Regions from separate parts of the Pantoea sp. SGAir0175 genome, predicted to be linked through region 1. Evidence: predicted binding sites of a transcription regulator. Region 1 holds the regulator's gene; each other region holds the start of a gene.
The links. The regulator CRP, encoded in region 1, controls carbon source genes, mostly activating them, when cyclic AMP is high. The targets are predictions, from matches to a motif close to ATGTGANNNNNNTCACAT.
Positions count from the first base shown of each region.

Region 2: azuC (stress response protein AzuC) is a predicted target of CRP. The motif match lies at 5,891-5,908, and genes of this name have one in related genera.
Region 3: C1N56_RS15805 (iron-containing alcohol dehydrogenase) is a predicted target of CRP. The motif match lies at 2,754-2,771, and genes of this name have one in related genera.

Region 1 covers NZ_CP028081.1:294,678-305,290, forward strand. The annotation lists gene ppiA (peptidylprolyl isomerase A) at 1-1, shown strand, start outside; gene C1N56_RS01285 (YhfG family protein) at 102-272, shown strand; gene C1N56_RS01290 (putative adenosine monophosphate-protein transferase Fic) at 262-855, shown strand; gene C1N56_RS01295 (aminodeoxychorismate synthase component II) at 897-1,472, shown strand; gene C1N56_RS01300 (bifunctional acetylornithine/succinyldiaminopimelate transaminase) at 1,560-2,777, shown strand; gene C1N56_RS01305 (YccS/YhfK family putative transporter) at 2,774-4,849, opposite strand; gene crp (cAMP-activated global transcriptional regulator CRP) at 4,908-5,540, opposite strand; gene C1N56_RS01315 (OsmC family protein) at 5,845-6,249, shown strand; gene C1N56_RS01320 (phosphoribulokinase) at 6,320-7,189, opposite strand; gene C1N56_RS01325 (YheU family protein) at 7,251-7,469, opposite strand; gene C1N56_RS01330 (hydrolase) at 7,472-8,488, opposite strand; gene C1N56_RS01335 (LysE family translocator) at 8,549-9,151, shown strand; gene C1N56_RS01340 (LacI family DNA-binding transcriptional regulator) at 9,153-10,133, opposite strand; gene tauA (taurine ABC transporter substrate-binding protein) at 10,369-10,613, shown strand, end outside.
Region 2 covers NZ_CP028081.1:133,512-144,124, forward strand. The annotation lists gene C1N56_RS00620 (glutathione S-transferase family protein) at 1-164, shown strand, start outside; gene C1N56_RS00625 (aminotransferase-like domain-containing protein) at 131-1,621, opposite strand; gene C1N56_RS00630 (LysE family translocator) at 1,757-2,344, shown strand; gene mqo (malate dehydrogenase (quinone)) at 2,622-4,232, opposite strand; gene C1N56_RS00640 (DUF1158 domain-containing protein) at 4,759-5,004, opposite strand; partial or broken gene C1N56_RS00645 (hypothetical protein) at 5,035-5,085, opposite strand; gene mntP (manganese efflux pump MntP) at 5,290-5,862, shown strand; gene azuC (stress response protein AzuC) at 5,982-6,059, shown strand; gene C1N56_RS00660 (fumarylacetoacetate hydrolase family protein) at 6,250-7,086, shown strand; gene treB (PTS trehalose transporter subunit IIBC) at 7,357-8,799, shown strand; gene treC (alpha,alpha-phosphotrehalase) at 8,783-10,447, shown strand; gene C1N56_RS00675 (hypothetical protein) at 10,500-10,613, opposite strand, start outside.
Region 3 covers NZ_CP028081.1:3,342,200-3,352,812, reverse strand. The annotation lists gene C1N56_RS15815 (phosphoglycerate dehydrogenase) at 1-424, opposite strand, end outside; gene C1N56_RS15810 (dihydrodipicolinate synthase family protein) at 596-1,480, opposite strand; gene C1N56_RS15805 (iron-containing alcohol dehydrogenase) at 1,492-2,646, opposite strand; gene C1N56_RS15800 (D-threonate kinase) at 2,835-4,106, shown strand; gene C1N56_RS15795 (D-threonate 4-phosphate dehydrogenase) at 4,051-5,079, shown strand; gene C1N56_RS15790 (DeoR/GlpR family DNA-binding transcription regulator) at 5,086-5,847, shown strand; gene speD (adenosylmethionine decarboxylase) at 5,926-6,735, opposite strand; gene speE (polyamine aminopropyltransferase) at 6,755-7,609, opposite strand; gene C1N56_RS15775 (YacC family pilotin-like protein) at 7,719-8,066, opposite strand; gene cueO (multicopper oxidase CueO) at 8,244-9,857, shown strand; gene C1N56_RS15765 (cystathionine gamma-synthase family protein) at 9,844-10,613, opposite strand, start outside.

The DNA.
Region 1 (10,613 bases):
ATCCCTCTGCGCGCCACCCCTGGGTGGCGCCGTCTGCCGCGCTCCGGCAAAGCTGAAATTTGCTCTTATACTTAGGGCACATCCTGCTTGCCGGAGGCGCTATGAGCAGCAAACTCACCGAAAAACAGAAAATCACGTTGTGGCAGCAAACCCGTGCGGCCAATTATCAGGCCAGCTGCAAACTGGCCGGTTATACGCTGAATGAACCTGCCGTCGAGAGCGCCCAGGCGGACGATCGTCTGGCATCGCTGAGGAGGCAATATGGCGGATAACAGCCTGGCGGTGCGCGATCCCTATTTGTGGCACAACGATGACGTGCTGAAAAACCTGCTGGAAATTCACGACGTGGCGCAGCTGCGTAAAGCCGAGCTGGCATTCAGCGCGGCGCGGCTGGCCACGCTGGCGCTCGGACCGGCCACGCCTGGCCTGCCGCACCTGCGCCACATTCACCGCACGCTGTTTCAGGATATCTACAGCTGGGCCGGCGAACTGCGTACTATCGACATCTGGCGCGACGACACGCCCTATTGCCACTGTGAGTACATCGAGAACGAGGGCAATGCGCTGATGAGCGCACTGGAGGAGGAAGAGGGCCTGTGCGACCTCGACCCGCAGACCTTCGTGGCACGCATCGCGCATTACTACTGTGAAATCTACGTCCTGCATCCGTTCCGTGCCGGTAACGGGCGGGCACAGCGCATCTTTTTCGAACAGCTGGCGCTGCACGCGGGCTATCTGCTGAACTGGGATACGCTGGAGCCTGAAAGCTGGCACCAGGCCATCGTCGCCGGCGTCGGCGGCGATCTCGCGCCGCTCAACGCGCAGTTTGCGAAAGTGGTGAGTCCGGCGCGTTAAAATGCGTAGAATAGCGGCGGTTTTACTGGCCTGAGGGCATTATGCTGCTGCTAATTGATAACTACGACTCCTTTACCTGGAATCTCTACCAGTACTTCTGTGAACTGGGCGCGCAGGTGCGCGTGGTGCGCAACGATGCGATGACGCTGGAAGAGATGACGGCGCTGCCGCTGAGTCATCTGGTGATCTCGCCGGGCCCCTGTACGCCGGATCAATCCGGCATTTCGCTCGAAGCCATTCGCCACTTTGCCGGACGGTTGCCGGTTCTCGGGGTATGCCTGGGCCATCAGGCCATCGCCCAGGCCTACGGCGCGCAGGTGGTGCGCGCGCGCCAGGTGATGCACGGCAAAACTTCTGCGGTGCAGCACACCGGCCAGGGCGTGTTCCGCAACCTGAATAATCCGCTAACCGTCACGCGCTATCACTCGCTGATTGTGGCGCGCGACACGCTGCCGCCGGAGTTTGAAGTCACCGCCTGGAGCCTGCGCGATGGCGTTGCCGATGAGATCATGGGCTTCCGCCATCGTACGCTGCCGCTGGAGGGCGTGCAGTTCCATCCGGAGAGCATTCTCAGTGAGCAGGGACATCAGCTGCTGGCGAATTTCCTCAATACGTAACTTCCGTTTGCCATTGCATGATTTTTTATGCATATTTTGTGATTATAATTTCACATCAGCTCAACAAATAACCCGATGAGGTCATCAATGGCAGCGGAAAATCTAGCGGTAAGCCGGGAAACGTTCGATAACGTTATTTTGCCTGTTTATGCACCTGCGCAGTTTGTGCCGGTCAAAGGCAAAGGCAGCCGCGTGTGGGATCAGCAGGGCAAAGAGTATATCGATTTCTCTGGTGGTATCGCGGTCACCGCGCTTGGCCATTGTCATCCGGCGCTGGTGGAAACGCTGAAAAGCCAGGGCGAAACCCTGTGGCACACCAGTAACGTGTTCACCAATGAGCCGGCACTGCGCCTCGCCAGTAAACTGATCGCGGCGACCTTCGCCGAGCGGGTATTCTTCGGTAACTCCGGTGCCGAAGCGAACGAAGCGGCGTTCAAACTGGCGCGCTACTACGCCTGCAAAAAGCACAGCCCATTCAAAAGCAAAATTATCGCTTTCCACAACGCCTTCCACGGCCGCACGCTGTTCACCGTCTCGGTGGGCGGTCAGCCGAAATACTCCGATGGCTTTGGTCCGAAGCCGGCGGATATCGTCCATGTGCCGTTTAACGATCTGGCCGCGGTGAAAGCGGTAATTGACGACCACACCTGCGCGATTGTGGTGGAGCCGATTCAGGGGGAAGGCGGCGTGATGCCAGCAACGCCGGAATTCATGCAGGGATTGCGTGCGCTGTGCGATCAGCACAACGCGCTGCTGGTGCTGGATGAAGTGCAGAGCGGCATGGGCCGCAGCGGTAAGCTGTTTGCTTACGAACACTATGGTATCAAGCCAGATATCATCACCACCGCTAAAGCGCTGGGCGGCGGTTTCCCGGTGAGCGCGATGCTGACCACCCATGAAATCGCCTCGGTGATGGCGCCGGGCGTGCACGGCACCACCTACGGCGGCAACCCGCTGGCCTGTGCGATTGCCGAAACCGCGCTGGATATCATCAATACGCCCGAGGTTCTGAATGGTGTCGACGCGCGTCGTGAGCAGTTTGTCTCGGCGCTGCAGAAGATCAATCAGCAGTTCGACATCTTCAGTGAAATTCGGGGCAAAGGGCTGCTGCTGGGTGCCGTACTCAACGCGCAGCACGCCAGCAAAGCGCGCGATATCCTCAACGCTTCCGCCGCTGAAGGCCTGATGGTACTGACCGCCGGCAGCGATGTGATTCGCTTTGTGCCGTCGCTGGTGATTGAGCCGACCGATATCGCAGAAGGCATGGCGCGCTTCGCCCGGGCGATCGCGAAAGTCCTGAACTAACCTTTCGGCTTCAGCACGCTGAGCCAGCGGCCGTGATGTGGGCGCTGGCTCCACGCCAGTGAAGAAATGGTGTGCATCACATTGAGGTGCTGCAGAATGCGCTTCACATGCTGTTCGACAATCGTCACCGGCCCCTCATTCAGATTCTCCGGCGCTTCCAGAATATTGCTGTCGTTGCCCGGCCCGTCGTAAGCCAGCCGCTGCTGACAGCGCTGCAGCGCAATTTCACAGGACTGCAAATAGCGCTCTGCCAGCTTTGGCGTCAGCATGGTGTGCTCGCGCGCCAGAATGGTCATGGCGTTGATGTGCTCGACGATAAACTGGCTGTGAGTCACCCACAGGCGCATATCTTTCAGATACTGGAAGTTAAAGCCCGGTTCGGTAGACGCCTGGTTGAGCGAGTTAAACAGCGCGTTGTGCGCCTGGTTAACCTTGACGCGCTGATACGCCAGCTTCTCCGGCGCCTGCTCCGGACCGAGCAGCAGGCGCAGCGCCTCCTGATACGCCTCCAGCGCGTCGTGCGCGTTATTGCGCAGCAGCCCGCTCTGCCATTGCGGCCATAGCCAGATCATGCCGGCGAAGGCAATCAGGCAGCCCATCAGCGTATCCATCATGCGCGGCAGCAGGAACTGCGCGCCGTTCAGCGACAGCAGCTGCAGTGAATACACCGCCGTCACCGTAAAGCCAATCATCGACCAGCCATAATATTTACGCGTGATCAGATAGCTGGCGAGGGTGATGACCAGCATGGTCAGCAGGGCAATCGACTCCGGAACAGCAAAGCGCAGCGACGCTGCGGCGATCAGCAAGCCGGCGAAGGTGCCGAGCGCGCGGTGCTGAATGCGCACGCGCGTGGCGCTGTAGCCGTTCTGGCTGACAAACATGATGGTCATCAGAATCCAGTAGGGCTTGGGAATATTGAAGAACAGCGCCAGCGCGCTGCCGAACATCAGCATCACCGCAAAGCGCGCCGCCGTCCGCAGCGCGGCAGATTTTAGCGACAGGTAGCTGCGCAGCGCCGGCAACAGCGGCAGGCGGCGCTGGCGATCGGCCATCAGGTCGCGGGTATACAGCGGCTTCTGCGTGCGCAGCACGCGCGCAATGCGGCTGAAATGGTAGAGGCAGAAATTACCGACCGGATTATCCGGGTGCTGCCGGGCAATTTTCTCCAGCGCGCCGAGCGGCTTTTCCATGTGGAAGCGTTCCGGCAGCTGGTGATAGAGAATGGCATCGGCCAGCACGCGTAGCCGTGCCGAAATGATTTTCGCGTTCCAGCGGATCACCGCCTCGGCGTGGCTCTGCTCCACCAGCTTTTGCACCTCTTCCGGCTGGTGCAGGCTGACCGAGATGTGCTCCTGCAGATCGAGCGCAACCTGAAAGGCGCGCGTCAGGCGTTTATGGCTGTTATCACGGCTGGCCGACAGCATATGCATCTGCTGGTAGCAGGTGGTGATCAGATCGACCGCTTTCTGCTGGCGCGCCAGTAATGGTGGCAGCGCTTTTTCCGGATCGGTCAGCTGCGTCAGCAGGGTGTATTTGGCGTCGCAGTAATCGGCCAGCTCGCGGTACAGCAGGCTGAGGGTCTCGCGCATCGGCTGCTCTTTCCACAGCCAGAACCAGAACCAGTTAAACAGCCCGTACCACAGCGTCCCGCCGATATACAGCAGCGGCGGGACCCACATCGGCATACGGCCGACGAGGCTTAAGGTAAAGATGGCGGCGATCAGCGTGCCGGGCAGCAAACGACCATGCAGCGGGCTGATTTCACCGGTCACGCCCACCAGCAGCGGCAACACCAGCAGAATCAGCGGCAGCGGCACAGCGTAAGCCGTGAGGTACTGAATCAGAAAACTGCCGCTGGCGAACAGTGCGCCGCCGACAATCAGCCGTTTGAAGAACCGCTTGTGTGGCGTATCCAGACCGGCGATGTTGCAGCAGGCCGGCACCAGGGAGAACAGCAGCCCTTTTTGCAGATCGCCAAACAGCCAGCCGAGCGCCACAGGCAGGCACAGCACCAGCGTTTGCCGCAGCGCATAGTTAACTTCCGGATGATAGATGATTCGACGCCACATCAGCTCATCGTAAACAGAAACGGCGCGATGTTGCCATCACGCCGTGGGTGAGAAGAAATCAGCGGGTGCCGTAAACGACGATGGTTTTGCCATGTGCGGAGATCAGGTTCTGATCTTCCAGCATTTTCAGGATACGACCCACGGTTTCGCGTGAGCAGCCCACGATCTGACCAATCTCCTGACGGGTGATTTTAATCTGCATACCGTCCGGGTGGGTCATGGCGTCAGGCTGTTTCGCCAGGTTGAGCAGCGTTTGCGCGATACGGCCGGTCACATCGAGGAAGGCAAGGTTGCCGACTTTTTCAGATGTTACCTGCAGGCGACGCGCCATCTGCGCCGACAGGCGCATTAAAATATCCGGATTGACCTGAATCAGCTGACGGAATTTTTTGTAGGAAATTTCAGCCACTTCGCAGGCGGTTTTCGCACGTACCCAGGCGCTACGCTCCTGGCCCTCTTCAAACAGGCCGAGCTCACCGATGAAATCCCCCTGATTGAGGTAGGAGAGAATCATCTCTTTGCCTTCTTCATCTTTAATCAGTACCGCGACGGAACCTTTCACGATGTAGTACAGCGTTTCCGCTTTCTCACCCTGATGGATGAGGGTGCTTTTGGATGGATATTTGTGAATATGGCAATGGGACAGGAACCATTCGAGTGTAGGGTCTGTTTGCGGTTTGCCGAGAACCATTCGCTATTATCCTCTGTTGTAATCGTGCCCAAAATACAGGGGGCAGTTTTCCCTGTCAGGCGGTGAAATCGTCCAGCGTTTCCCGTGAGGGACAGTTATTCGGGGGTGGATTCGTAAGCGATGCTTTTGATTCGTCCCGCTTTCGTCTTTCGTGACGAAAATATTTTCAGCACTGTTTGTAGCATAGCTTTTGCAACCTGTCTCCTGTTGTCTCGCTTCAGCAGGTGGGGGATGCGTCTGCATTGCTGTTTGTCAGGTGAAAGCGTACTCTGGCGGCAAAACCGCCGCTTCAGGAGAAAGAATAATGCAGGCACGAGTGAAATGGGTGGAAGGGCTGACCTTTCTCGGAGAATCCTCATCCGGTCATCAGGTATTAATGGACGGCAATTCCGGTGATAAAGCGCCCAGCCCGATGGAAATGGTGTTGATGGCTGCGGGCGGCTGCAGCGCGATTGACGTGGTGTCGATTCTGCAAAAGGGGCGCAACGATGTCGCCGATTGTGAAGTCAAACTGACCTCGGAACGCCGCGAAGAAGCGCCACGCATTTTTACGCATATCAATCTGCATTTTATTGTCAGCGGCAAAGCGCTGAGCGATAAAGCGGTAGCGCGCGCGGTGGATCTGTCCGCGGAGAAGTACTGCTCGGTGGCGATCATGTTGGGCAAGGGCGTCGAGATAACGCACAGCTACGAAGTGGTGGAGCTGTAATCCAGCCGGGAGCGCGGCCCTGCGCTCCCGATCTCAGCTCCTCCCGGCGAAACTGGCGCGTTAGCCTGCGCTATTCAATACGTTTTCCTTCAATCAACCGCTGCACCAGCGGCGTCATGATTAACTCCATCGCCAGTCCCATCTTGCCGCCCGGCACCACCAGCGTATTCATGTGGGAAATAAACGAGCCCTGGATCATCGCCAGTAAATAAGGAAAAGCGATGCCCTCCAGGCCGCGAAAATGAATCACCACAAAGCTCTCATCCAGCGACGGGATCTCACGCGCGGCAAACGGGTTCGAGGTATCCACGGTCGGCACGCGCTGGAAGTTGAGGTGCGTGCGGGAAAACTGCGGCGTGATGTAGTTGATGTAGTCTTCCATCGAACGCACCACCGAATCCATCACCGCTTCGCGCGAATGGCCGCGCTCGCTGGTGTCGCGCACCAGTTTCTGAATCCACTCCAGATTAACAATCGGTACCACGCCAACCAGCAGATCGACATGTTCAGCCACGTTATGCTGCTGCGTCACCACGCCGCCGTGCAGGCCTTCATAGAACAGCACATCGGTGTTTTCCGGCAGCGGCTGCCAGGGTGTAAACGTGCCCGGCACCTGATTCCACGGCACCGCTTCATCGTAGGTGTGCAGATATTTGCGCGACTGGCCGAGTCCGCTCTGACCATAGTCGCGGAAAGTCTGCTCCAGCAGGCCGAAGTCGTTGGCTTCCGGGCCAAAGTAGCTGATGTGACGCCCGAGGTCGCGCGCCTTACGAATCGCCATGTCCATTTCCGGACGGGTATAGCGATGGAAACTGTCGCCTTCTACTTCCGCCGCGTGCAGATCCAGCTGCTGGAAAATTTTACGGAAGGCGAGACTGGTGGTGGTGGTTCCGGCGCCGCTGGAACCGGTAACGGCTATGACTGGATGCCTGGCTGACATAACAGCGCTCCCTGTGAAGTCCGGCGATGAGCATTGTTACCACGAATTGCCGCCTGACGCATCAGCCGCGAAATTCCCGCCGCGGCATAATATTGACCGATTCATGCAATTCTGACCACACCAGTACCACCTCGCCCTGCTCGAGCTGGCGGCGCACGTCGGCCACTTTCTGCGTCAGGCTGCGCTCCTGCTCGCCATAATCGGTGCCTTCACGCAGCACAAAACTTTCTATCAGGTTTTCCAGCGTTGTCGGGTCGAGTTCTTGCCAGGGAATAATCACAGTTACATATCCAGATAAGTTGAGAGCCAGTCCGGCACGCGCTGCTCCAGCCACATTTTGGGTCGCAGCAGGCTGCCGCCCACGAAGCCGACGTGACCGCCTTGCTGCGTCAGCTGATACTCAATTGTGGCAGACAACTGCTGCGGCTGCGGGATCACCGCATCGGTCATGAAGGGATCGTCTTTAGCATGGATGATCAGCAGCGGCTTGCGCACGCCGGTCAGCAATGGCATGGCGCTGGCGCGCTGATAATAGTCGCGCGCATCAATAAAACCGTGGGCGCGGGCGGTAATCGCATCATCAAACTCACGCAGCCGGCGGAAGGCGCGCAGCTGCGTCAGATCGACCGGCAGCGTGCCCGGCCAGGCGCGCAGTTTGCGCGTGGCGTTTTTCTTCAGCTGGGTCAGCAGGTAGTGCTGATAAAAGCGTGAAAAGCCCACGTCCAGCTTCTGGCTGCACGGCTCCAGCGCCAGCGGCGCGGAAATGGCGACCGCGGCATCCAGCGGGGCCGACGTGCCCTGCAGCCCCAGCAGACAGGCCAGCATATTGCCGCCAAGCGAAACGCCGACCGCCGCAGTCGGCACCGTGCCCCATTCGCGCTGCAGCCAGTGCAGAAAATAGGTGGCATCTTCAGTTTCACCGGAGTGATAGATGCGCTGCAGGCGGTTAGGCTCGCCGCTGCAGCCGCGGAAATGCATGATCACCGCCAGCCAGCCGCGCGCCTGACACGCCTGCATCAGCCCATGGGCATACGGGCTGCGGAAACTGCCTTCCAGCCCGTGGAACAGCACCATGCGCGGCTTGTGACGTGCCTGTGCCGGATCTTCGCTCCACGCCAGATCGACGAAGTCGCCGTCCGGCAGATCGAGGCGCTGCCAGTGCGGGCGCAGCGTGACGCGCCGGCGCAGCAGGCGCGGCAGCAGCGTTTGCAGATGCGCATTGCCGAAGCCGCGCAGCGGGGTAAAGCGCTCGCCGCTCGGGCGATCAAAATAGCCTGGGATAGTACTTGTCTGATGCATAACTCGCTGATAGCTTCGATGGGTTGTTCGCTTTTCTGGGTGAGGAGCACCCGAATATACATGGAACTGAGTCTTTTTTTATCAATGCTGGGCTTTCTCTGGGTCGCGGCCATCACGCCAGGGCCCAATAATATGTTACTTACCGCCTCAGGTGCTAATTTTGGCTTCCTGCGCACCTTTCCACTGCTGATTGGTATCATGATTGGCATGCAGGTGATGTTGCTGATGGTGGCGTTTGGCATCGGCAGCCTGATTCTGCTCTATCCCTCACTGCATCTGGTACTGAAAGTGGCCGGTAGCCTCTACCTGCTGTGGCTGGCGTGGAAAATTGCCACCGCCGAATACGAAACGCTGGAGACCGACGATGCCAGCGTGAAGCAGATGCCTTTCTGGCAGGGCGGGTTACTGCAACTGATCAACCCGAAAGCGTGGCTGATGGCGCTGGGCGCGGTCGCCAGCTTCAGCCTTGCCGGCAGCGCCTATCTGCATTCCGTGGTGGCGATCAGCATCGGCATGGCGCTGGTGAACGTAGTTTCCGGCGTGATCTGGATGGGTTTCGGTTCGCTGATTGGCCGCCTGCTGCGCAGCCCGCGCGCGTGGAAAATCTTCAACCTCGCCATGGGTGCGCTGACCGCAGCCTGCGTGCTGTTGATCTGGCATTGAGTCAGCTGGAGGCGCGCTCAATGCGCGTCCACGGCAGTACTTCATGCACCACTGCCGCCTGACGCTGACGGATGCGCGCCAGCAGCAGCTGCACGCTGCGGGCACCCATCTGGTTCATCGGCTGGGCAATGGTGGTCAACGGCGGGTTGATGCTGCTGGTGAACGGAATGCCGTCAAAGCCGACCACCGCCAGATCCTCCGGCACGCGCAGTCCAGCCTCCAGAGCAGCGTGAATCACACCAACCGCCAGCACGTCTGATACCGCAAACACCGCATCCGGCCGCTCTGGCTGCGTTAGCAGTTCGCGCAGCGCCGCGCTGCCCGCTTCGCAGGAGATGTCGCTGGCGTAAGCGACGCCGTGCCAGTCAAGCCCCAGCTGCGTGATGGCGTCGCGATAGCCGCTTTCGCGCTGGTGCGAATAGAGATAGCGCATATCGCAGTTGACCAGCGCAATGCGCTGACGCCCTTTGCCGGCCAGATAATGCACCGTGTCATAGGCCGCCTGACGGTTATCGATGGTGACGCTGGAGGCGTTAACCGAGGGATCGTACTCCGCACACTGCACCCACGGCGCATCACCAATCAACTCTTTCAGTCCCTGCAGGCAGGCCGCGGCGTCCATGGTAATCACCCCATCCACCACTTTGCCGGCCAGCAGTGCCAGATAGGCGGTTTCGCGCCGCAGCTGTGACGCGGAATTACATAACAGGATGTGATAGCCGTGCGCTTCGGCCTCCGCCTCGATGCCCTGCACCACCCGTGAACAGAACGGATTGGTGATATCGGAAATCAGCACCAGCAACATGTTGCTTTGCGCGGTACGCAGCTGGCGCGCCAGCAGGTTGGGCTGGTATTCGCACACATTAATTGCGGCCAGCACCCGTTTACGCGTATCTGGCCGGACGCCAGGATGCTGGTTCAACACCCGTGAAACCGTGGCTTTCGACACGCCCGCGAGGCGCGCAACTTTCTCAATCGACATGGAGGCCAGTACCGCTGTAAAAGGGGGAAAAAATCAAGACGAGATCAATACCACAGTCGGCATGTGAGCGCCTGACATATTTCTTCCGCACCAGCGGTTTTGTATTTGCACTTTTTGCATAGCGTTACCCGATGTTGATCTAAGAACCGATTTTTATTAGGGATAATTTTTAATTCCTTTATGAAATCATTGCTGCTGGCGACACTGCCGTCACGACTCAACATTGGGGTGCATGATGATGGCAGTAACCAAAACAATAAGCGCGGTAGCAGCCGCGTTAGCGCTGATGACATTTCAGGCGCAGGCGGTCAATGTGACCGTGGCTTATCAGACGTCGGCGGAACCGGCCAAAGTGGCGCAGGCTGACAATACCTTTGCCAAAGAGAGCGGTGCCACGGTTGACTGGCGCAAATTCGACAGCGGCGCCAGCGTCCTGCGTGCGTTAGCCTCGGGCGATGTGCAAATTGGCAACATCGGTTC
Region 2 (10,613 bases), 160 kb from region 1:
CGGGCCGAAACTTTACCCTGGCCGATATTCCGGTTGGCCTGGCGGTGAACCGCTGGTTTGAAACCCCGCTCGACCATCCGGACTTTCCTGCCGTGCAAACCTATTATGAGCGCCTGACGGAACGCGAGGGTTACACCACCTGGGGCCGCAACGGTAAGCCCTGATCCTGACCCGGCGCGATACCGGTGATTTCACAGGCCAGCGCGCCGGTGCGTTTCAGTGCCCAGGTGTAACGCTCATCAAACGGATAGCAGCAGGAGAGACGCAGCGCATGGCGATAGCGATCGCTCAGTGAATAGAGCGCGCCCGGCGTGACGCAAATTTGCTCCTGCAACAGGCGATGAAACATCTCCACCGTGTCAACCTTACCCGGCAGCTCGACCCAAAACACAAAGCCGCCGCGCGGCAGGGTAGCGCGCGTGCCCTGCGGGAAATGACGGGCAATGATGCCGCGCGCCGCATCCAGATTAGCGGCATAGCGACGCCGCAGCGAACGCAGATGGTGATCATAACCGCCGCTGGCGAGGAATTCGGCCAGCGTTTCGCTCAGCAGTTTTGATTCGGTCATCGACGATACCGCTTTCAGCCGCGCAATCGCCGGGTGGAAGCGGCCGGCAGCCGTCCAGCCCACGCGAAAATCGGGCGCGACGGTTTTGGTAAAACTCGTGCAGTAAATCACCCAGCCGTCGCGGTCAAAGGCTTTGACCGGCGGCGACAGCGGCCAGTCAAACTGCAATTCGTCATACAGCCCATCCTCCAGCAGCGGAACGTGGTAAGTGTTCACTAACTTCGCGAGACGCTTTTTATTTTCCAGCGGCATCACGTAGCCCAGCGGATTCTGCGCGCCCGGCATGGCGATCAGCGCCTGAATGCGCTGCTCCTGTAGCAGCATCTCCAGCGCATCCAGCGACAGGCCGTTTTGCGGATCGGTGGGGATTTCCAGCGCCTTCAGCCCGAGTGAGGCCAGCAGCGGGAACAAAAAGAAGTAGGTCGGCGATTCAAGCCCGACGCAGTCGCCCGGCTTCGTCACCGCACGCAGCGCCAGCTGCAGCGCTTCCATGCAGCCGTGGGTCAGGGTGATGTCCGCGACAGTCAGATTCAGGCCGGTGTGCAGGCTACGGCGCGCAATCTCCTCCCGTAAGCGCTCACTACCCGGCGGAAGCGCGTAGCGACCAATGATGTCGTTATCGCGGCGAATAAGGGAGGCGGTAATGCGTCCCAGTTTCGCCGCCGGAAACAGTTCGCTATCCTGCGGGCAGGCCAGCGAAATATTGGTGTAGTCGGGGTGATTCTGCGCGGCGAACACCTGCTCGATCAGTTCCAGTTTTTGCGTGCTGGGGTCATTAACGCTGGCGCTCATCGGCCTGAGCGGTCGCGTTACCGCGGGCAGCACGCCACGCACGTAGTAGCCCGACTGCGGACGGGCTTCTATCAGGCCGCGATCTTCAAGGATATGCCAGGCACTTAGCACGGTATTGATGCTGACCTGGTGCGACTGTGCCACGCGCCGGATGGCCGGCAGGCGCTTACCCGGCTTCAGCGTGCCCTGATGGATAGATTCGGCAAAACTGTCCGCCAGCTGCTGGTACAGCGTCTGGCCGGATGAGAGAGGAAGGGACACAAAAGCCTCCGCGCGCGATAGGTACAATTTAAAATTGCCTTAACTGTATCCATCACAATAGTGATTTTGTGTCTCTGTTGCCATCGTAATTTGCGCATTAGCATGGTGCTTCGTTGATTCTCAGGGAAACGCACCATGCTCGATCCATCCTTCTTTAGCTACGTTACGGTGATGTCGATTACACCGGGTCCGAACAATCTGTTACTGGCCACGTCCGGCGTCAATTTTGGCTTCCGGCGCACGCTGCCGATGCTGTTTGGCATCCTGCTCGGCTGTGCGTTACAGATGCTGCTGGCGAGCGTGGCGCTGGAGCTGCTATTGCACTGGATGGCGTCGGTGCGGTTGCCGCTGACGGTGGTGGGATGCAGCTATCTGCTGTGGCTGTCGTGGAAAATCTTCCGCGCCGGTGCGCCGCAGCTGCGCGAACGTCCGCGTCCGATGACCCTGCTGGGCGGCGTGTGTTTCCAGGCGGTGAATCCCAAAGCCTGGCTAATGGTCACCAACGTGGCGCTGATGTACGCCAACAGCAACGGTGTGCTGGCGGTGCTGCTCGGCTTCGCCGCCCTCAACCTGCCGTGCATTTTAATCTGGGCAGCGCTGGGCGACCGGCTGCGCCATCACCTGCAGATTGCGTGGAAACGTCAGGCATTCAACACGCTAATGGCGCTGTCGCTGGTGGCGACCACCGGGTGGATGCTGTATGACGCGCTGCTATTGGGCTGATGCCACGGCGTTGGATGGCGCGGTAAGCAGGGGCACAATATGGGGGGCTGGTCAGTTAACGAAGCCGTACGACGCACCCTGATGTAGCGGCGCGATTTATCGCGCAATGTGCAATGTATTGTGCCGCTAACAAACGTGCGCTTCCTGGTGAATAAATTCCAGGCTGGAACCGTCAGGGATTGCGTCATCCAAAGGGCGACACTGTAATCAAAAAAGAGGCCGCGATTGCGGCCCCAGTCAGGTCTGTATTTACCGGTGAAGGGACAGGCGTCGCCGCTTACTTGCCCACCACATGGGCGGTTTCACGGCCTTCGTCGTTGGCAGCTTCCGGCGTGATGACCGGTGCGTAATCCAGCTGCAGCACGCGACTGGTTTCGGCCAGCACCTTCTCGGTCAGCGCTACGTCGCCGTTCAGCTTGCGGCCCCACGACGGGATTACCGCGCGGATTTTGGTTTGCCACTCTGGCGAGCGCATTTGCTCCGGGAACACTTTCGCCATCAGCTCCAGCATAATCGGTGCTGCGGTGGAGGCGCCCGGTGACGCGCCCAGCAGCGCAGAGATCGAGCCGTCGGCCGAGGTGACCACTTCGGTACCGAGACGCAGCACGCCGCCCTCTTTCTCATCATTTTTGATGATTTGCACGCGCTGACCGGCCGTGACCAGCTTCCAGTCTTCCTGTTTTGCCTGCGGTACATAAGCGCGCAGCGCTTCCATACGATCGTCATCGCTCTGCAGCACCTGATCGACCAGATATTTCACCAGATCGAAGCTTTTCAGCCCAACCTGCATCATCGGCAGCAGGTTACTGCTGTTCATCGCGCCGAACATATCCAGTAGCGAGCCCTGCTTGAGGAATTTTGTGGAGAAGGTCGCAAACGGGCCAAACAGCAGCACCTGCTTGCCATCCAGCACGCGGGTATCAACATGCGGTACCGACATCGGCGGTGCGCCCACGCTGGCTTTGCCATACACCTTCGCCATGTGCTGCGCCACCACGTCCGGGTTTTCCGTGACGAGGAACGAGCCGCCCACCGGGAAACCAGCGTAGCCTTTTACTTCCGGGATGCCGGTTTTTTGCAGCAGCGGCAGCGCGGCACCGCCGGCACCGATAAACAGCTGGCGCGCGGTCAGCACACGCGGCTCACCGCTGGCGAGGTTGTGCAGGCTTACCTGCCAGCGCCCATCGCTCAGGCGCTTGATGTCGCGTACTTCCTGACGCAGACGCAGGCGGAAATTCTCTTTCTTCTCCAGCGCAGCAATCAGCTGGCGCGTCACCTCACCGAAGTTAACGTCGGTGCCCATGTCGGTCCAGGTGGCCGCCACTTTCTGCTTGCGGTCGCGCCCGTTCATCACCAGCGGAATCCACTCAGCGATCTGGTCACGATCTTCGGAATAGTTCATGCCGCGGAACAGGGTGCTTTTCTGCAGCGCCTGGAAGCGCTTGCGCAGGAAAGCCACGTTGGCCTCGCCCCAGACAAAACTCATGTGCGGCGTGCTGTGAATAAAGCTTTGTGGATTACTCAGGTTGCCTTTCTGTACGTGATACGCCCAGAACTGGCGGGAAATCTGGAAGGATTCGTTAATCGCCACCGCTTTGGCAATGTCGATGCTGCCATCCGCTCTTTCGGGCGTATAGTTCAGCTCGGCCAGCGCCGCGTGGCCGGTGCCGGCATTGTTCCAGCCGTTAGAGGATTCGACCGCGACATCATCCAGCCGCTCGACCATCTCAATCGACCAGTCTGGCTCGAGATCCTGCAGCCAGGTGCCTAAGGTAGCACTCATCACGCCTGCGCCGATCAGCAGGACATCTACGTCTTTTCGTTCCTGAAGGTGTGTGCTTTCCATGCCAGCGGCGGCTAGCGCCAGATTTACCGCAGTGTTGCTCATGAGGCGACATCTCCTCTCTGTTGCCCTGAAGCTCAACAGGTTCGCAGGCGAAACAGCCACGCTTTTTGCAAGCGCGTTGCGCTATTTCTCAAAGGTTAAGACTCAGGTTTAAGCCATAGGTGTGATAACGGTTAACTGCACGTTATGCATATGCATTCGAATATAACATTCTCGTATCGGAATTAAACGTTTGTTTATTTTTTAAATGCAGAAATGATTCAGCATAAGAATTAATCAGCCCGACGGCGCTGTCATAAGGGATTTTTATCCCCTAATCAGGCAGTTATAGTAACGTAGTTGTTGCGGCAGTGTGAGGGAAATGGAGAGGGGTGATTTCACACGGTGAGCTGGATCACAAATTAACGCATTGAAAACGATAGGTTTTAGCGAAATTGATTTTTTATGCGGATTTTATGTTGCCTGATGTTTCGCCAGATCGTGTAAAAATAATGTTACATTTGTGTGACTTTTAATTTGGGCACGGTGTCGGGCGCCCGTCAGAAGAAAAATGCATCACGCGCACCGCTCAGCGCAGCTGGAACCAGCGGCGCCAGACGAAGCGGATAATGAAAAACTCAACGGTACCCAGCAGCAAAAACCAGACGCAGAACACTATGGTGTACAGCTGATTCACATCCTGCAGATGCAGAGCCTGCTGCAGCTGTTTTGCCAGCGCCACGCCAAACGAAGGGGCGGGCAGCAGTAGCGCCGAAAGAAAGCCCAGCAGCAGAATGCCGCCCGGGATGATCAGCGTTTCAAATGGGTTTTTCATCGCATCATTCCAAATCAGTTAGCGCGGGCATTAGCGCATAAAACCGCGGCGCGGTGCAATCCCCGCCGCAGCGTGCGCTAAGAAATTTCTTCTATTCCATCCACTTAGCTACAGAAATAGCGGCAGTTAAGAGTTATAGCCTTTGCTATACTTAAACCCATGATTTTGTTGTCTTTTTTTTGGCTGGTTGGCGTGCTAGACTGCGCGCACTTTTTCATTACTGAACCCGATATGCGGACAAAGTGCAGGCTTAATCGTCTTATTTCACCGCATTGACTGAAAACCATGACATTTATCGCAACCCTGATTCTGGCCTTTGGTATGTCGATGGACGCTTTCGCTGCAGCACTGGGCAAAGGCGCGTCGCTGTATCGTCCGGGCTTCAAAGAAGCATTACGCACAGGGCTGATTTTTGGCGTCATTGAAATGCTGACGCCGCTGGTAGGCTGGGCCATCGGGCTGGCCGCCAGCCACTACATTATGGCGTGGGATCACTGGGTGGCATTTGGTCTGCTGGGCATTCTTGGCGGGCGGATGATCATGGAAGGTTTCCGTCAGACGGCCGATGAGCCGTGCGAAGCGCCGCAGCGCCACGGCTTTATGGTACTGGCGCTGACGGCGGTAGCGACCAGCCTTGACGCGCTGGCGGTGGGGGTTGGCCTCGCGTTCCTTCAGGTTAACATTGTGCTCACCGCGCTCACCATCGGTGCGGCCACCACTATCATGGCGACCACCGGTGTGCTGGTCGGCCGCTTTATCGGTCCGGTAATGGGCAAATGGGCGGAAGTGCTGGGCGGCGTGGTACTGATCAGCATTGGCTGCACCATCCTGATTGAGCACTTAGGGCTGTTCCGTTAACGTCTGGCAGCATGGGGTGGGCGCGTTTTTGTGATCTGGTTCAAAAATAATTGCGTGAAAAATGCGCGGGCGTTATAATTTTCGCGTAATTCTTCAACAATTTTTGTATCAGGTGCACCATGAAACGTTTTTTCCGCTCCGTGTTTCGCTCTTATGTTGAGACCTTCAAACACGTACCGCCGGGCGCCTTAAACTAAGCGCTCCGCCAGAAACCCTCGATAATCGCGGTCAGGGATCGACCTGTGGTTATCACCCGGCGCCGTTCCCCTCTGCGCATCTCTGTCACCAAAACTCACAAACATTAATTACTTTACCCTCAGGTCATACCGCTTTTCCGTCTGGCTTTTGATAACCTGCGCGCAAATTCTCTATAACATTGAGGCCATCATGCAGCTGTGCAGTTTTTCTCTTATTGACCAGGCAAGAAAAAGTTATGGCATCGTGCAACCCGACGGCGTGATCGATCTCGGTGCGCGGCTGGGCGACAGCTGTCCGGATTTGAAAACCCTGCTGCAGCGCGGTGGCCTGAGTGACCTGCAGGGGTACCTGAGCGAGCCGGTGGACTATGCCTTCAGCGCGATTCGCTTCCTGCCGGTGGTGGAAAACCCAGGCAAAGTCTTCTGCGTTGGTATGAACTATGCCGACAAGCGCCAGGAGTTTGCCGCCACGCTCGACGCGCCGACGCTGTTCGTACGCTTTGCCGATTCGCTGGCAGCACACGAGCAGCCCCTGCTGAAACCGGCGACCACGGCTGAATTTGATTACGAAGGCGAGCTGGCGGTGATCATCGGCAAGGCGGCTTATCAGGTAAAAGCCGCCGATGCGCTACAGCATGTAGCGGGCTACAGCTGCTTTATGGATGCCACGGTGCGCGACATGCAGTTCACCTGGTTTACCGCAGGCAAAAACTGGCAGCAAACCGGCGGCTTTGGCCCGTGGATGACCACCGCCGACGACATCCCGGACCCGCAGCAGCTGGCGATCAAAACCTGGCTGAATCAGCGCGAAGTGCAGAATGATACCACGGCCAGCATGGTGCATCCGGTGGCGAAGATCATTGAATACATCTCGGCGTTTAGTCCGCTGTCACCGGGCGATGTCATCATCACTGGCTCACCGGGCGGCGTGGGGAAAAAGCGTACGCCACCGCTGTTTATGTTCCCTGGCGATGAGATCGAAGTGGAAATTGAGAAGATTGGTCGTCTGCGCCACCGCATCGTCTGACGTTTTGCTGCGCGGTGGCGAACGTTGCACTGCCACCGCGCTACCGCTTAAATAATTATTCAACAATACGAAATGTCCCGAATTTATATTTAAATGGCGCAGATTTAGTTATCAGGTTAAATAATTATTGTTAAGTTAATTTTCCTGCGATGTATTGCGTAAATATTTTTGTGATCGCCAACTAATTCCCTCGCTTTGCTATAGTTAAAATTAAAAGCAGCGGCGTATTATCGTCCACTGCCGATTCCGGCATGGAAATAAGGGATGATAATGAAAACCATCAGTCGCGAGATCATTAACGATCTCATTGACCGCGTGGGCGGTCGGGAAAATATTCTGTCACTTTCGCACTGTATTACCCGCCTGCGCTTTGTGCTGCAGGATGTCGACAAGGCCGATCCAGAGGCCATCCGCGCCACGCCCGGCGTTAAAGGATGCTTTAATTCTGCCGGACAGTTTCAGGTAATTATTGGAACCGAAGTTGACACTTATTATAAAGCGTTAGTTGAAGCACTAAATATTAGTGAGACCTCTAAGGAGCAGATTAAATCTGCGGCGCGCAGCCAGATGAAATGGCACGAGGCATTATTATCCCATTTTGCTGAGATATTTTTCCCGTTATTACCGGCGTTAATTAGCGGCGGTTTAATTCTCGGTTTCCGTAACGTGCTCGGCGATATTGCCGTGGCGGATGATAAAACCCTGGTGCAGCTCTATCCCGGTGTGAAAGGGCTGTACGATTTCCTCTGGCTGATTGGCGAAGCGATCTTCTTCTATTTGCCGGTGGGGATTTGCTGGTCGGTGGTGCGCAAGCTGGGCGGTACGCCAATCCTGGGGATTGTGCTGGGCATTACGCTGGTTTCACCGCAGCTGATGAATGCGTATCTGATTGGCAGCCAGGTGCCGGAAGTGTGGAACTTCGGCTGGTTCAGTATTGATCGGGTCGGCTACCAGGCGCAGGTGATTCCGGCGCTGCTGGCCGGGCTGGCGCTGGCGAAAATCGAACTGGCGCTAAAACGTATCGTGCCCGCCTATCTGACGCTGGTGGTGGTGCCGGTGTGTGCGCTGCTGCTGTCGGTTTTCCTCGCCCACAGCCTGATTGGCCCATTTGGCCGTCTGATTGGCGACGGCATCGCCTTCGCGGTGCGTCACCTGATGACCGGCAGCTTCGCGCCGATTGGTGCCGCGCTGTTTGGCTTCCTGTATGCGCCGATGGTGATCACCGGCGTGCATCAGACCACGCTGGCGGTTGATCTGCAGATGATTCAGAGCATGGGCGGCACGCCGGTGTGGCCGCTGATTGCGCTGTCCAATATTGCACAGGGTGCTGCGGTGGTCGGCATCATTATCGCTAACAAAGATCGTGCTGAACGCGACCTCACCGTGCCGGCCGCCATTTCAGCGTGGCTCGGCGTAACGGAGCCGGCGATGTACGGCGTCAACCTCAAGTACCGCTACCCCATGCTGTGCGCCATGATTGGCTCTGCGCTGGCGGCGCTGCTGTGCGGCCTCAACGGCGTGATGGCCAACGGCATCGGCGTGGGCGGCTTGCCGGGTATTCTCTCGATTCAGCCACAGTACTGGACGGTTTACTCGCTGGCGATTCTGGTGGCGATTCTGGTTCCGCTGCTGCTGACCATCATCATCACCAAACGTAAAGCGGCAACCGCCATCATCAGCCAGGCCGAGGTGCAACATGAACAGGCACGCTGAATATCCCTGGTGGCGCCAGGCGGTGATCTACCAAATCTATCCCAAAAGTTTTCAGGACAGCGGGGCGCGCGGCACCGGCGATCTCAACGGCGTGATTCAGCGGCTGGATTATCTGCAGCAGCTGGGCGTCGATGCGCTGTGGCTGACGCCGATCTATGTGTCGCCGCAGATCGATAACGGTTACGACGTGGCGGATTACACCGCCATCGATCCCGCCTACGGCACCATGGCCGACTTTGACCACCTGCTGGCGGAGACGCACCGGCGCGGTATGCGCATGGTGCTGGATATGGTGTTCAACCACACCTCGACCGAGCATGCCTGGTTTAAGCGTGCCGAAGCCGGTGAGCAGCCGTACGTCGATTTCTATATCTGGCGCGACGGGGTGCCCGGCACGCCGCCCAATAACTGGCAGTCTAAGTTTGGCGGCAGCGCCTGGGCGTGGAACGAACGGCGTCAGCAATACTATCTGCACCTGTACGCGCCGGAGCAGGCCGATCTCAACTGGGAAAATCCGGCGGTGCGCGAGGCGTTAAAGCAGGTGTGTCACTTCTGGGCGGATCGAGGCGTCGATGGATTGCGGCTTGATGTGATCAACCTGGTGTCGAAGCATCAGGATTTTAGCGACGATCTGCCCGGCCATGACGGGCGGCGCTTTTACACCGATGGTCCGCGCATCCATGACTACCTGCAGGAGTTCAACCGCGATGTGTTCACGCCGCGCGGGCTGATGACGGTGGGGGAAATGTCCTCGACCACGCTGGCCAACTGCCAGCGCTATGCTTCGCTGGCGCAAAACGAGCTGTCGATGACATTTAACTTCCACCATCTCAAGGTGGATTATCCCCAGGGCGACAAATGGACGCTGGCGGCACCGGACTTCGTTCAGCTCAAGGCAATTTTTGCGGAGTGGCAGCGCGGGATGCACAACGTGGCGTGGAATGCGCTGTTCTGGTGTAACCACGATCAGCCGCGTATCGTCACGCGCTTTGGTGATGAAGGTGCGCTGCGCATCGCCTCGGCAAAATGCTTTGCGATGCTGCTGCACGGCATGCAGGGCACGCCCTATATCTATCAGGGCGAAGAGCTGGGAATGACCAACCCTCATTTTACCCGCATTGAGCAGTATCAGGACATCGAGAGCCACAACATCCACGCTGCGTGGCTGGCGCAGGGCAAGCCGGAGGCGGCAATCCTGGCGATTCTGGCCAGCAAATCGCGCGACAACAGCCGCTCGCCGATGCTGTGGGACAGCAGCGCCAATGCCGGCTTCACGCGGGGTGAGCCGTGGATAGGCGTGGCGGATAACTATACGCTGATCAACGCGGCTAACGCGCTGCTCGACAGCAACTCGGTGTTCTATGGCTACCAAACGCTGATTCGGCTGCGTAAGCGTTACGCTATCTTCACCGAGGGCGATTATCAGGATCTGGCACCGGAAGCGTCACACATCTGGTGTTATCGTCGCAATTCGCCGCGTGAAAGCCTGCTGGTGGTGGCGAACCTGAGTCACAGTGCGCAGCCACTGCTGTTGCCGGAAGTTGAAGGCAACTGGCAGGTACTGATGAGTAATTACAGTGAGGCATCGCCGCCTGGGGCATTGACGCACCTGCGGCCTTTTGAAGCGGTGTATTACTACCAGTCGTAACGGAGAAAACCGGCGGCGCGTTTCAGCAATGAGCAGAGCGCGCCGCCAGCACTCACTTCAGTGTGCCACATTCCGCCACGGCGAGATAATCGGTATACAGCTGCGGCGAACCGGAAAAGGACGCCAGCTGCTTCCACTCTTCATACATCTGTTTGGTATCCCGGTG
Region 3 (10,613 bases), 1.1 Mb from region 1:
TGCCGTAGACGTCGGTGGCAAAAATGCGTGGCCAGTGGCCGGCGCGGGTCTCTATTGCGGCGGTGGTGATCTGGCGCGCGCTATTGAGAATCAGCGCAAAGGCGAAATCGGCAACCGCGTGTTTGTTCGCGTCCGGCACGTTTGTCACGTAAATACCGCGCGCACGCGTCGCGTCGAGGTCGATGTTATCGACGCCTACGCCGTGCTTGCAGACAATTTTCAGCTGCGGTGCCAGCGACAGCAGCGCATCGTTGACCTCGGTAAAGGCCACGATCAGGGCGACGGTGTCGGCGAGATGCGGCGCCAGCGCGCTGAGCGGCGCGTCGGCGGGCAGCGTAATCAGCTCAAAGCCCTGCTGGCGCAGTGTGTCGATCGGCGCGGCGTCATAGCGGGCGAACGAAGGTGAAGTACAGATGACTTTCATAGCAAATGCGTCCCGGTGTTAATAACGGCAGCCATCGCTGCCTGAATCCGCCCCGCCACCGTCAGATTAACCCTAACCCTGATGGCGGCAGGGGGGAGCGGCGCCTGTATTGCGCGATGAATCGCGCCGCTACCACAGCTGCGTGCGGTAAGTGCTTTGAATTTACTGGCTTTACTGCAAATACTGATTCACGATCTGGCGGATCTTCTGCTCTTCCTCCGCAGAGAAGCGCACCGCATAGCGGCTGTCGCCAACCTCATAGCCGAGCAGCGCCACGGCTTTTTTCACCGCCGCCGGGGAGAAACCGATGCTGTAGAGATCGGTACGCAGGCCGGTGACGTTCTCCTGAGCGGCGCGCGATCCGGCGATGTCGCCGGCATGGAAGCGCGCCCAGATGGCGTTAATCTCTTTCGGTGCCACGTTAGCCAGCCCGGAAATACAGGCGGAGCAGCCATCGACGAAGCCCTGATGAATCAGTGAATCCGGCCCGTTCAGTACATTGAAATGCGCAATACCTGCCGCTGCCTGCAGAAAGCCGCTCAGACTTTCGTAGCTGCCGGCGCTGTCTTTGATGCCAATGATGTTGGGATGCGCTGCCAGCGTACGCACGGTTTCCGGCTGCAGCGTATTACCGGTGCGCGCCGGAATGTTGTAGAGAAACAGCGGGACGTCGAGGGCGTCGGCCACGGCGCGGTAGTGATCAATCAGCTCTTCCTGTTTAAGCGGGACAAAGTAAGGGGTGATCACCGAGACGGCATCCACACCCAGCTTTGCTACCTGCCTGCCCAGCCGGATAGTCTCACGCGTCGAGATCTCGCCAATGTGCGCCACCACCGGTGCAGTGCCGTTTACTTCGTCGACGCAGGTCTCGGTCACCGCCAGCTTTTCCTGCTCGTTCAGCACGAAAAACTCCCCGTTGGTGCCGCCGCAGAAAATACCGTTGCCGGCGCTCAGCTGACGCTGAATCTGTTCACGCTGCGCGGCAGGATTGTAGGCTCCGTCGCGATCAAAAGTGGTGACGATGGCGGTCAGTACGCCCTGAATATTTTTGCTCATGATTTCCCCGCTCATGCTGAGTGATTTAACGCCGGAAACAGCGTCAGGTAGACGTTGCGCACATCGTCGGCGCTGACTTTCATCGGTACATTCTTCATCAGGCGCTGCACGTCCAGCGCGGCTTCGACCAGATACGGCAGATGATCCGGCCCGATACCCAGTGCTTCCAGGCTGGCCGGCAGTTTAAGGCGCTGCACCAGCGCGGCGAAATAGGCCACCAGCGCGTGCGATTTGGCCTCTTCATCCAGTGCACTATCGGCATCCGGCAGCAGATCGTAGGCCTGCGCGAACTTGCTCACCGCCGCCGGACGCACAAACTGCATGCACGGCGCCAGCAGAATGGCGTTGGCCACGCCGTGTGGCAGATGATACTTGCCGCCCAGCGGATACGACATGGCGTGCACCAGGTGTGTCCCGGCATGGGCGATCGCCGCTCCGCCGTAGTAGGACGCCCACAACATATTCAGCCGTGCTTCCAGGTTGTCCGGTTCGGCAAGGGTCTTTTCGAGGCTGGCGAACAGCTTTTTCATGCCGATCAGCGCATAGTTATCACTCACCGGATTGGCCACGGTGGCGGTAAAGCACTCAATCAGGTGGCACAGCGCATCAATTCCGGTCGACGAGGCGATGTGCGCCGGCATGCTGGTGGTAAGTTCCGGAATCAGCGCCACGTAGTCCGGCAGCATCACCGGCGAAATAATACCGACTTTGGTCTCTTTCTCCGGAATGGCAAGGATGGCGTTGGGCGTGGCTTCCGAGCCGGTGCCGGCCGTGGTTGGGATCAGTAAAGAAGCGGTACGCGTGTGCGGCTTCTCACCGGCCAGCAGCGCCGTCAGGGTTGGCGCATCGGCCACGCATAGCACGGACAGCAGCTTCGCCACATCCAGTACGCTGCCGCCGCCAATGCCTATCACCAGATCGACGTCGCCGTGCGGCAGCGCCGCAACAATCGCCGCCACATCATGCTGGCTCGGCTCGGGCGGCACCGTATCAACCAGGCTCAGGCTGGCGATCTGCTGCTGCAGCCGGGCGACAAGCGCCTGCACCGCCGGAATACCCAGAATGTTTTTATCCGTGACCAGCAACGCCTTCTGCTTATCCTGCAGTAAATAGCTGAGATCGTTCAGAGCCTGATAGCCACTGATCACGGTGCTGTTGATATTCATGTCATGCCCTTATAACGGTTTTGCACATTATGATTAGGTTTGCTCAATGCTGTGCGAGGTGTATCTCTTTCTGAGGCTAAATTTATAGGCGATATCGATTTCAATTAATTTGATCTTGCTCACATATAATCAATCATGATTGAATATAATCAAATGCAGCACGGCAAGGGGCCGTGACAGGAGAGAGAATGACTTCATCGCCATGGAAAACGCCCGTTCTGGTGATTGCCGACGATTTTACCGGCGCCAACGACGCAGGCAGCGGCTTCGCACTGGCCGGCGCACGCGTCCACGTGCTGTTCAATAACCTGACGCCCCCGGATGCCGGCGCAGCGGATGTGCTGGTGATCAGTACCGATAGCCGTGCGGTCAGCGCAGCGGAAGCCGCCAGCCGTACACATGCCGCCATGCAGCCGCATCAGCAGATAGCGCAACACGGCTGGCTGTTTAAGAAGATTGACTCAACGCTGCGCGGCAATCCAGGCGCTGAGGTGGCGGCCGCGCTGCAGGTCAGCGCGAAACGGCTGGCGCTGGTGGTGCCGGCGGTGCCTAAGCTGGGCCGCATCACGCGCGGCGGGGAAGTGTGGATCCATCAGCAGCGCCTGACTGACACCGAATTTGCCAGCGATCCTAAAACCCCGGTGACCAGCAGTAACGTGCTGACGCGCCTGCAGATGCAATGCGACCTGCCAGGCGAGCAGATCGATCTTGCCACGGTACGCAGCGGCACGCTGGCCGCACGGCTGGTGACCAGTCAGGGCCTGCTGGTACTGGACGCGGAACAGCAGGCGGATATCAACGCCATTATCGCGGCTGCCGCGACGCTGCCGGAACGTCCGCTGCTGGTCGGCGCGTCCGGGTTAAGCGATGCGCTGGGTGCGCATCTTGCTGCGCGGCCCTCTCGCCCGGTGCTGGCGATAGTCGGTTCGATGAGCGCCATGGCGCAGCAGCAAATCGCCCGGCTCGCCAGCCAGCGTGACATCTGCTTGATTGATATTGATATTTGCCAGCTGTTTGCCACACCGGCATGGCCGCAGGCGGCAGCCTGGCAGCAGGCGATGGTCCAGGCGCTGCGCGAGGGCGTGCACTGTGTGGTGCGCACCACGCAACAGGCTGATCAGCGCCACGCGATTGCGCAGCTGTGTCAGCAGCAGCAGATTACGCGCCAGCAGCTCGGCGAGCGCATCTGCCAGTTTCTGGCGCAGCTGACGCGCGCCGTCTGCGCACACATTCAGCCTGCCGGCCTGTTTCTTTCCGGCGGTGACGTGGCCATCGCGGTGGCGCAGGCATTCGGGGCCAGCGGCTTTCAGATTCAGGGCCAGGTGGCGGGCTGTGTGCCGCACGGGGTTCTGCTTAACAGTGAATTACACCTGCCGGTGATGACCAAAGCGGGTGGCTTTGGTGATGAAAACACCCTGGCAGAAGCCATTCGTTTTATTGAGGAGAAGTCGAGTGAATAACACTATTGCGGTGACCATGGGCGATCCGGCGGGCATCAGCCCGGAAATCATCATTAAAGCGCTGGCGGAAGGGGAGCTGGCGGGCATTCCGGCGGTGGTGGTCGGCTGTGCCGCGACGCTGCGTCGGGTGCTGGCGCTGAACATTACGCCGCAGGCCGAGCTGCGCGTGCTGGACAGCGTGCAGGATGCGCATTTCGCACCGGGCATCATTAACGTCATCGATGAGCCGCTGGCCGATCCTGACGCGCTGCAGCCGGGCAAGGTACAGAAGCAGGCCGGCGATCTGGCCTGGCGCTGCGTGAAGCGCGCCACCGAACTGGCGCTGGCGGGCGACGTGCAGGCGATTGCCACCGCCCCGCTGAACAAAGAGGCGCTGCACGCGGCGGGCCACCTTTATCCCGGTCACACTGAACTGCTGGCACAGCTGACCCAGACCAAAAATTACGCCATGGTGCTGTATACCGACCATCTGAAAGTGATCCACGTGACCACGCACATCGCGCTGCGTAAGTTCCTCGACACGCTGAACGGCGAACGTATTCAGACGGTGATCGGCATGGCTGACAGCTTCCTGCGCCGCGTGGGCTATGACCAACCGCGCATCGCCGTCGCCGGGGTCAATCCGCACGCGGGCGAGAATGGCCTGTTTGGGGATGAAGAGATCACCACGGTGACGCCAGCGATCCAGGCAATGAAGCAGCAGGGCATTGATGTCCATGGCCCGTGCCCGCCGGATACGGTGTTTTTACAGTGCCAGCAGGGGCAGTACGATATGGTGGTGGCGATGTACCACGATCAGGGACATATCCCGTTGAAACTGCTTGGCTTTTACGATGGCGTCAACATCACGGCGGGACTGCCGTTTATCCGCACTTCCGCCGACCACGGCACGGCATTTGATATCGCCTGGACAGGTAAAGCGAACTCTGCGAGCATGGCGATCTCGATAAAACTCGCGATGCAGCTTGCATAGGGAAATATGAAGGGACAAAGCCGTCTCGACCAGATTATGGACTATCTCAAAAGTCATAATCTGGTCACTGTTGAACAGCTGGTGAGCGCCATTTCTGCTTCGCCAGCCACCATTCGCCGCGATCTGATTAAGCTGGACAAGGAAGGGGTGATTAGCCGCAGCCACGGCGGCGTCACGCTGAACCGCTTTATCCCGACGCAGCCGACCACGCTGGAGAAGATGCAGCGTAACCTGGCGGAGAAGCAGGCCATCGCCCAGTTCGCCGCCAGCTATGTGCAGTCCGGCGATGCGGTAGTGCTGGATGCCGGCACCACCATGCTGGAACTGGCACGACAGCTGACCCATTTGCAGCTGCGGGTGATCACCGCCGATCTGCACATTGCGTTGTTTTTGTCGGAGTTTAAACAGATTGAGACCACCATCATCGGCGGCCGCATCGACGACTCCAGCCAGTCGTGCATTGGTGAGCACGGCCGGCGCCTGCTGCGCAGCATCAATCCGGACATTGCGTTTGTCAGCTGTAACTCATGGAGCATTGAGCGCGGTATTACCACGCCGACGGAAGACAAAGCCGGGCTGAAGATGGATCTGCTGGCCAACGCGCGCCGGCGTATTCTGCTGGCCGACAGCAGCAAATATGGTTCATGGTCGCTGTACTGCGCGGCACCGATTGATAGCCTGACCGATGTGGTGACCGATTCCCGCCTTGATGAAGCGGTATGCCGTGATTTGCGCGAGCGCGGCATTGGCCTGCAGCTGACCGCGTAAATGTGCCGCCCGCATCAGCGGGTGAATGACGTGCGCTGCGCTACCGCGGCGCAGCCTTCACCCACTGCTGGCGCTGAGTTATAACAACTTCAATCCCGTCGCCGGAATATTGCGTCCGTAGTAAATCTCACGCATCTCCTTCCACAGCAGATTGGTGATGCGCTTGTGCTCCTGCGGGCTCAGCTCTTCAGGTTTGGTGTTGAACAGGTAATACTTCAGATCAAATTCTTTCAGCAACATCTTGGTATGAAAGATGTTTTCCTGATAAACGTTAACGTCCACCATGTCGTACATCGCTTTCATATCCTCGGACATGAAGTTCTGAATAGAATTGATCTCATGGTCGATGAAATGCTTCACGCCATTGACGTCGCGGGTGAAGCCGCGCACGCGGTAATCCACGGTCACGATATCCGACTCCAGTTGGTGGATGAGATAATTCAGCGCCTTCAGGGGCGAAATCACGCCGCAGGTCGAGACTTCAATGTCGGCGCGGAAGGTACATAAACCGCCTTCCGGGTGACTTTCCGGATAGGTGTGCACGCAGATGTGACTCTTGTCGAGGTGCGCGACCACCGAATTGGGCAGCGGGCCGGGATGCTCGGAATTATCGATATCCTGCGGATTGATCGGCTCCTCGCTGACCAGAATCGTCACGCTGGCACCCTGCGGCTCATAATCCTGGCGCGCGATATTCAGCACGTTAGCACCGATAATCGAACAGGTCTCGGTGAGGATTTCCGTCAGGCGGTTGGCGTTATATTGCTCATCAATATAGGCGATATAGCCATCACGTTCGGCTTCGCTATTGGCATAGCAAATGTCGTAGATACAAAAACTCAGGCTTTTGGTCAGATTATTGAAGCCATGTAGTTTTAGCTTTTGCAATTGGGTTCACCTCCTGAGATCAGCTGAGCGCGTTTAAAAGATATTGCGGCAGGGCAAAGCTGCCGATGTGCAGCTGTGGCGTGTAGTAACGGCAGGGCAGTCCGGCCGCGGCAAAACGTGACTGCAGCGTCGCAAGGTCCGGCTGGCGCAGCGCCGGATCGTCGCTCGCCCAGGCGAAGGTCATGATGCCGCCGTAGTAAGTCGGAATCGCCGCCTGGTAAAAGCTGACGTCAGCGAAATAGTGGCTGAGTTTGCGGTGGCTGTTGACCGCTTCATCCTGCTGCAGGAAGCAGACGCCGTTCTGCGCGACAAACACGCCACCGTGATTGAGCGCCTGTTTGCAGCCGGCATAAAACGCCGAGGTGAACAGACTCTCGCCGGGACCGATTGGATCGGTACAGTCGGAGATGATCACATCAAACCGTTCCTGCGTCTGGCTGACGAAGTTAACGCCATCGTCGATTACCAGCTGCAGACGCGGATCGTCAAAGGCGCCGGCGCTGTGATTAGGCAGATAGGTTTGGCAGAAATTCACCACGCCGGCATCAATTTCCACCATGGTGATGTGCTCAACGCGCTGATGCCGGGCGACCTCGCGCAGCATCGCGCCGTCACCGCCGCCGATAATCAATACGCGCCGGGCATTGCCGTGCGCCAGAATCGGCACGTGCGTCATCATTTCGTGATAGATAAACTCATCGCGCTCGGTGGTTTGCACCACGCCGTCCAGCGCCATCACGCGGCCAAACGCGGCGTTCTCAAAGATCACCAGATCCTGATGCGCGGTTTTATCGTGGTATAGCAGATTGTCTACGCTGAAATATTGGCCAAAGCCGCTATGCAGCGTCTCATGCCAGGTCTCTTTGTCGGCCATGCCGGAGCGCTCCTTATGCTGTTAACGCGCAATAATGCCAGAAAAAAGCATAACGAATTATGACCGTGCTTGCACGGTCAGGGCGTTAACAGCAGCGCAGGGCGGAGGATTATTTCACGTAGGCAAGCAGGCTGAGGGAATCGCGCGCCAGCGACTTACACTTTTTGTCGTTGGTAATGGCGATACCGCTCAAATCTTTGTAGCTCTCTTCACCGAGGGATTTCATGTTGTAAGCGCTGTAATTGCTCAGATCCCAGCGGTTTTGCTGGGCAAAAAACACCAGTGCTTTACGAATCTGCGCGTCGGGCAGATCCTGATAGCCGCAATCATTTTTCAGATAGACAAACACGGCGGTGAGGTCAGCCAGATCTTCTGCTTCGGATTCGCTCAGGGCAAAACTGGTGGAGGAGAAGCCAAGGAGTCCCGCCAGCAGCAGGATCTTGATGCTTTTCGTCATAATCGTTCTCAACAAGGGACAATTTAATGACGTTAGCACAGTTATTGCCGGGATTCCGCTAAATTTGGCTAAATGGGCCACTGGCGCGTTTTTTATCCCGGCGGGCGCTTTCATCGCTTGACCCTCCCGCAGGGGAAAGGTTTACGCTGTGCCCCTATTCACGATAAGGATATGAATATGCAACGTCGTCATTTTCTCAAGCTGACTGCCGCCCTCAGTGCAGCCGGCGCGCTGCCCTTCTGGAGCCGCTCGCTGATGGCCGCTACGCGCCCGCTGTTGCCCATCCCGTCGCTGCTGGAGCCCGATGCACACGGCCAGTACACGCTGACCGCCATGACCGGCAGCAGCCAGTGGAACGGCAAATCCGTCCCAACCTGGGGTTACAACGGTAGCCTGCTCGGCCCGGCGCTGCGGCTGCAGCGTGAGAAAAGCGTCACCGTCAATATTCATAATCGCCTGCCGGAAGCCACCACGCTGCACTGGCACGGGCTGGAAATTCCCGGCGCGGTGGATGGCGGTCCGCAGGCGCTGATTGCGCCCGGCGCCACGCGTCAGGTGAGTTTTACCCCCGATCAACCGGCGGCGACCTGCTGGTTCCATCCGCATCAGCACGGCAAAACCGGCTATCAGGTGGCGCAGGGGCTGGCGGGGCTGGTACTGCTGGAAGATGAGGCGTCCGGCAAGCTGCGGCTGCCGATGCAGTGGGGCGAAGATGATGTGCCGCTGATTTTCCAGGATAAGCAGCTCACTCAGGACGGCACGCGTATCGATTATCAGCTGGATATCATGCGCGCCGCCGTGGGCTGGTTTGGCGATTTGATGCTGACCAACGGCGTGCCGTATCCGCAGCACGCGGTGCCGCGCGGCTGGCTGCGGCTGCGCCTGCTCAACGGCTGCAACGCGCGCTCGCTGCACATCGCCGCCAGCGATAAACGTCCGCTGTACGTGGTGGCGAGCGACGGTGGCCTGCTGGCTGAACCGGTGAAGGTGGAGAGCCTGCCGCTGCTGCCGGGCGAGCGCTTTGAAGTGCTGGTGGATACTTCAGACGGCAAAACCTTCGATATCGTAACGCTGCCGGTCACGCAGATGGGCATGACGCTGGCGCCGTTCGATCAGCCGCTGCCGCTGGTGCAGATTCTGCCGCTGCGCGTGATGGCCAGCGGTACGCTGCCGGACCAGCTGGTGGATGTGCCGCCGCTGCCGGCAACGGAAGGGCTGCAGAGCCGCTGGCTGCAGCTAATGATGGATCCGCAGCTGGATCAGCAGGGCATGCAGGCGCTGCAGCAGCGCTACGGTGCCAAAGCGATGGGCAGCCAGCACGGCGCGGGCAAAGCGATGGATCATGGCAGCATGAACATGGACCATGGCGCGATGGATCATGGCAACATGGATCACGGCGATATGGCGATGGATCAGGGTAACCACGCCAGCAGCGCCGCATATGATTTCCACAACGGCAACAAAATCAACGGCCAGGCCTTCAACATGGAAAAGCCCATGTTTGCCGTGCCGCTGGGCAAATATGAAAAATGGACCATCTCCGGCGAAGGCGACGCCATGCTGCACCCGTTCCACATTCACGGCACGCAGTTCCGCATTCTGTCCGAAAACGGCAAGCCGCCTGCGGCGCATCGCGCCGGCTGGAAAGACATGGTCAGCGTCAACGGCTGGCGCAGTGAAGTGCTGGTGCGCTTCAACTACGTCGCCGATACTGAAAATGCCTATATGGCGCACTGCCATCTGCTGGAGCATGAAGATACCGGCATGATGCTGGGCTTTACGGTGAGCTGACGGCCGCTTCCAGCGCCAGGCGGATATCCTCAATCAAATCATCGGCATGTTCGATGCCGATCGACAGGCGCACCGTCGCGTCGGTGATGCCGATGCGCTCCCGCACCTCCTGCGGCACGCCGGAATGGGTGGTGCTGGCGGGATGGCTGGCGAGCGACTCGGTGCCGCCGAGGCTCACCGCCAGTTTGAACAGCGCCAGCGCGTTGAGAAAGCGGAATGCCGCAGCCTGGCCGCCCTCGATATCAAAGGAGAAGGTGGAACCGGCACCGCTGCACTGGCGCTGCCAGGTTTCGCCTGCCGGACTGCTGGCGTCGAGATAGGGCAACCAGTGCAGTTTCGCCACCTGCGCGTGATCGCGTAAAAATGCCGCGACCTGTTCCGCATTGCTGGCGGCTTTCTCCATGCGCAGCGACAGCGTTTCCAGCGAGCGGCCAATCATCCAGCTGGAGTGCGGATCGAGCTGGGTGCCAATCGCGCTGCGCAGCGAACGCACTTTGTTGATTAACGCCCGGCTGCCCAGCGCGGCGCCGGCAATCAAATCGGAATGACCGCCGACATATTTGGTCAGCGAGTAGAGCGAGATATCCGCGCCGTGCTGCAGCGGACGCTGAAACAGCGGGCCGAGCAGGGTGTTGTCGCAGGCGAGAATCGGCCGGGAGCCCTGCTGCTGGGTGATCACCTCTGCCACCTGACGCATCAGTTGGATATCTACCAGACTGTTGGTGGGGTTGGCCGGCGTTTCAATCAGAATCATCG